DNA from 2 places in the Variovorax sp. GW821-FHT06D12 genome. Region 2 is predicted to be linked to the other one. Evidence: riboswitches for the same ligand, from Rfam matches in the RefSeq annotation. Region 2 holds a riboswitch; the other holds the start of a gene.

Region 1 (2,380 bases), on a different contig from region 2:
GGGTCACGTTCAAGGCATGACCCGAGGGCGCGTGTCGTGTCAGCCCAGTGCGGGTTGCACGGCGCGCGGCGCGGGCGCCGGCATGCCGGCGAACGCGAAATCGACCTCGGGCGCCAGCCCGCTCACGATGCGCGCGATCGACTTGCCCGAGCCGCAGGCGTGCGTCCAGCCGAGCGTGCCGTGGCCGGTGTTGAGGAACAGGTTCGGCAGTTTGGTCTTGCCGATCAGCGGCACGTTGCTCGGCGTGGCCGGGCGCAGGCCGGTCCAGAACTGCGCGCGTTCGGTGTCGCCGGCGCCGGGGAAGAGCTCTTCGACGCGCCGCACGATGGCTTCGCAACGCACGCGGTTCAGGTCGCGGTCGTAGCCGTTGAGCTCGGCCGTGCCGGCGATGCGCAGGCGGTCGCCCGATTCGGAGGTGTAGCGCGAGAACACCAGCTTGTATTCGTCGTCGGTGAGCGAGACCTGGTGCGCCTTCGACGCGTCCTTCACGGGCAGCGTCACCGAGTAGCCCTTGGCCGGGTAGATCGGCAGGCGGATGCCCAACGGCGCCGCGTACAGCGGGCTCAGCGAACCCATCGCAAGCACGAAGGCATCGCCGCGGATGCGCTGGAAGCGGCCTTCGTTGTCGGTCGCCTCGACGTGGTCGATGCTGCCGCCGGCTTCGCGCAGCGCGGTCACCGTGTGGCTCATGAGGAACTTCACGCCGGCCGCTTCGGCCAGCTTCACCAGCTCGCGCGCGAAGCGGTTGGCGTCGCCCGATTCGTCTTCGGCGGTGTAGGTGGCGCCGGCGAGTTGGGGGCGGATGTGGGCGAGGGCGGGTTCGATCTTGATGGCTTCGTCGGCCGAGATGACCAGGCGTTCGCAGCCCAGGGCGCGCATCTGCTCGGCGGGCGCGAGGGCGCCGTCGAATTCTTTTTGCGTCGTGTAGAAGTGCAGGATGCCTTGCGTGCGCTGGTCATAGTTCAGGCCGGTGTCTCGACGCAATTGCTGCAACATTTCCCGGCTGTATGTACCGAGACGAACGATCTGTTCGATGTTGTGGCGGGTGCGCGCGGGGGTGCATTCGCGCAAAAACTGCAGGCCCCAGAGCCACTGGCGCATGTCGGCGCGGATGCGGAACAGCAGCGGCGCGTCTTCCTTGCCGAGCCATTGCAGCACCTTCAGCGGCGCGCTCGGATTGGCCCACGGCTCGGCATGGCTGACCGAGATCTGGCCGCCGTTGGCGAAGCTGGTTTCGGCGGCCGGGGTGGCCTGCCGGTCGATCACGGTCACCTCGTGGCCGAGTTGCTGGAGGTAGTAGGCCGAAGTCACGCCGAGCAGGCCGGCGCCAAGAACGATCACACGCATTGCAAGTGCCTTTGAGTTTGCAGCGCTTGAACGGCGGGCGTGGAGTGCTATTGAAAAAATAGCAAGCAACCGGACGACCGATGTCCAAGTTGCCGCTCCCCCTGTCCTCGGTACCTGAGAGATTCACCCTGCTGCACCCGCAGCGGGTTTGCTCCTTCGGTGCGCCACATGGCGTGGCGGCTCTCCAGACGGCTGTATCGATGAGTGCAGTACTGACCCCTTGCCGAAGTTCCTGGGCGTTGCCTGGAATTTCGTCGGGCCGACCTGAGCGTTTATGGGAGTTTGCGCCTTCGGTAGGGCCTCCGTGGAGGCCCGCTCTCCTGCAATTGTTGGCGATTGTAGGCGGGCCCCGCAAGCCGGCCAAGCCCTGTACATCGGCACTTCACACCGATGGGATAATTGAATGTTGATTTTTGGTAAAGCAAACTTTTTTCTACATGCAGGGGACTCCATGATCCTGGTTACCGGCGGCGCAGGCTTCATTGGCGCCAATTTCGTGCTCGACTGGATCGCGCAGGGCAACGAGCCCGTCGTGAACCTCGACAAGCTGACCTACGCAGGCAACCTCGAGACCCTGGCGTCGCTCAAGGGCAACGCGAACCACGTCTTCGTGCAGGGCGACATCGGCGACAGCGCGCTGCTCGATCGCCTGCTGGCCGAGCACAAACCCCGTGCCGTTGTGAACTTTGCCGCGGAATCGCACGTGGATCGTTCGATCCACGGCCCCGAAGACTTCGTGCAGACCAACGTGCTCGGCACCTTCCGCCTGCTCGAATCGGTGCGCGGCTACTGGAACGCCCTGCCGGCCGACCAAAAGGCGGCCTTCCGCTTCCTGCATGTGTCGACCGACGAGGTCTACGGCTCGCTCTCCAAGACCGACCCGGCCTTCACCGAAGAGAACAAGTACGAGCCCAACAGCCCGTACTCGGCCAGCAAGGCCGCCAGCGACCACCTCGTGCGCGCCTGGCACCACACCTACGGCCTGCCGGTGGTCACCACCAACTGCTCGAACAACTACGGCCCGTTCCACTTC
Region 2 (2,380 bases):
CCCCCGCGCGCGGCCAGACCCGCGAGCGCTGGGAGGCCGACCGGCGCGCCCGCATCACGGGCAAGTCGCGCATCAGCGTGGGCATCGAGGGGCTGGTGATCAGCGTCCAGGGCACCTCGGCCAGCGCGCAGTTCCGGCAGGTCTACAGCGCCGACGCGCTCACCGAGACCGACCGCAAGACCCTCGAGCTGCAGCGCGTGGGCACGCGCTGGCTGATCCGCAAGGAGAGCGCGGGCAACTGACGCGCACCCCCTTGTCCCTGTAAGGCAAATGGTTCACGAAGATGTCACCACTTGCAACGATGCTGCAGCCTTCGACCTCCGAAAGCTGTGGCCGCCATGTTCCCCACCAAGACCGAGAAGGCACGCGACGAACTCCAGGCCGGGCAGCGCACGCTCAGCCAGCGTGAGCGCGCCCTGCTGCTCATGGCCGACGGCCGGCGCTCGCTGACCGACTTCAGCCCGCTGTTCCCCAGCCGCGTCGAGGCCGAACAGGCGATCCACGGGCTGATGCAGCGCGGCTACCTGCAGGTCGCGCGCCCGGTCGCGCCGCCTCCCGCACCGGCCCCCACGCCCGTCCCCGCCGCCGAGCCGATCCAGGTCGCCACCTCGGCCGACAGCTTCGACGGCAAGCGCTCGCTGGCCACCACGCGCATGTTCCTGTTCGACATCTGCGAGCGCATGTTCGTGCGCCGCGACCCGCGCTTCGCCAACCAGATGCGCGACGCCCTGCGCGAGGCCCGCGACCGCGAGGCCATGCTGACCATCGCCGCGCTGATGCTCTCCGAGATCGAGAAGGCCGCCGGCCCCGAGCGCGCCGACTCGCTGCGCGAGCGCATCGACAAGCTGCTGCCGCCGGCCGAAACCGTGCACTGAGCCGCCAGCCCCGGCCCCGCGATCCACTACACTCGCCGGGTCAGGAGAGAGCCCCGCGCGACGGGGCCGCCGAAGGCGCAGGGGTTCCCCGAACGCTCAGGCAAAAGGACTGACAAGACGCCGGCAACCACCGGCGTTTCCTTGCTGGAGAGAGGCCGTGGCATTGCATGCGGCCCACCGAAGGAGCAAACCCCGATCGTGGGGCGAATCTCTCAGGTAAAGCGGACAGCAGGGGTGGCCCGTGGCGTTGCAGCCATGGATTTCGACTGCCCCTTTGGAGTGCCCCGTGGCTGCTTCCTCCGCTTCCGACGCCCAACTTCTCAAGACCCCGCTGTACGACCTCCACGTCGAGTTGGGCGCCCGCATGGTGCCCTTCGCCGGCTATTCGATGCCCGTGCAGTACCCCGCCGGCCTCATGGCCGAGCACAAGCACACGCGCGATGCGGCCGGCCTGTTCGACATCTCGCACATGGGCCAGCTGCGCCTGGTCGGCCCCGATGCCGCCGCCGCGTTCGAAACCCTGATGCCCGTCGACGTGGTCGATCTGCCCGCCGGCAAGCAGCGCTACGGCCTGCTGCTGAACGACGAGGGCGGCATCCTCGACGACCTGATGTTCTTCAACGAAGGCAACGGTTCGCTCTTCGTGATCGTGAACGGCGCCTGCAAGGTGGCCGACATCGCCCACATCCAGGCCAGGATCGGCGCGCGCTGCCAGGTGCAGCCCCTGCCCGACCACGCGCTGCTGGCACTGCAGGGCCCGCAGGCCGCCGTCACGCTGGCGCGCCTGTCGCCCGGCATCGAGCGCTTCGTGTTCATGACCGGCGGCGCGGTGCAGATCGGCGGCATCGCCGCCTTCGTCACCCGCAGCGGCTACACCGGCGAAGACGGCTTCGAGATTTCGGTGGCCGGCAAGGACGCCGACGCCCTCGCCCGCCTGCTGCTCGCACAGCCCGAGGTGAAGCCCGTCGGCCTGGGCGCGCGCAACTCGCTGCGGCTCGAAGCCGGCCTGTGCCTGTACGGCAACGACATCGACACCACCACCACCCCGGTCGAAGCCTCGCTCAACTGGGCCATCCAGAAGGTGCGCCGCGCGGGCGGTGCGCGCGAAGGCGGCTTCCCGGGCGCGGCCAAGGTGCTGGCCCAGCTGGCCGCCGTCGCCTCGGGCGCGGCCGGCCACACCGACCACAAGACGCTCACGCGCAAGCGCGTCGGCCTCGTGGCACTCGAACGCATCCCGGTGCGCGACGGCACGCTGCTGCAGTCGCTCGAAGGGCACGACATCGGCGCCGTCACCAGCGGCCTGCTCGGCCCCACGGCCGACCGCTGCGTGGCCATGGGCTACGTAGCCGCCGCCTTCGCCGAGCCCGGCACGCGCGTGCAGGCCATCGTGCGCGGCAAGCCGGTGCCGATGGAGGTCTCGACCATGCCTTTCGTGCCGACGCGCTACTACCGCGGCTGACCGCAACTCAACACCGCAGACCCGGCTAGGCTCTGCACCCCGATTC

Evidence for each region. A riboswitch is a leader RNA that binds a small molecule or an ion and turns the genes downstream of it on or off. The one in region 2 is predicted to bind glycine.
Region 1: another riboswitch for glycine. It lies ahead of AC07SQ_RS18850 (D-amino acid dehydrogenase); the one in region 2 lies ahead of gcvT (glycine cleavage system aminomethyltransferase GcvT).

What each region holds. Positions count from the first base shown of each region.
Region 1 covers NZ_JBWKRI010000005.1:554,087-556,466, reverse strand. The annotation lists gene AC07SQ_RS18855 (RtcB family protein) at 1-20, shown strand, start outside; gene AC07SQ_RS18850 (D-amino acid dehydrogenase) at 40-1,347, opposite strand; glycine riboswitch at 1,439-1,545, opposite strand; glycine riboswitch at 1,590-1,680, opposite strand; gene rfbB (dTDP-glucose 4,6-dehydratase) at 1,799-2,380, shown strand, end outside.
Region 2 covers NZ_JBWKRI010000011.1:449-2,828, forward strand. The annotation lists gene AC07SQ_RS28080 (L,D-transpeptidase Cds6 family protein) at 1-242, shown strand, start outside; gene AC07SQ_RS28085 (hypothetical protein) at 339-875, shown strand; glycine riboswitch at 907-997, shown strand; glycine riboswitch at 1,010-1,114, shown strand; gene gcvT (glycine cleavage system aminomethyltransferase GcvT) at 1,162-2,334, shown strand.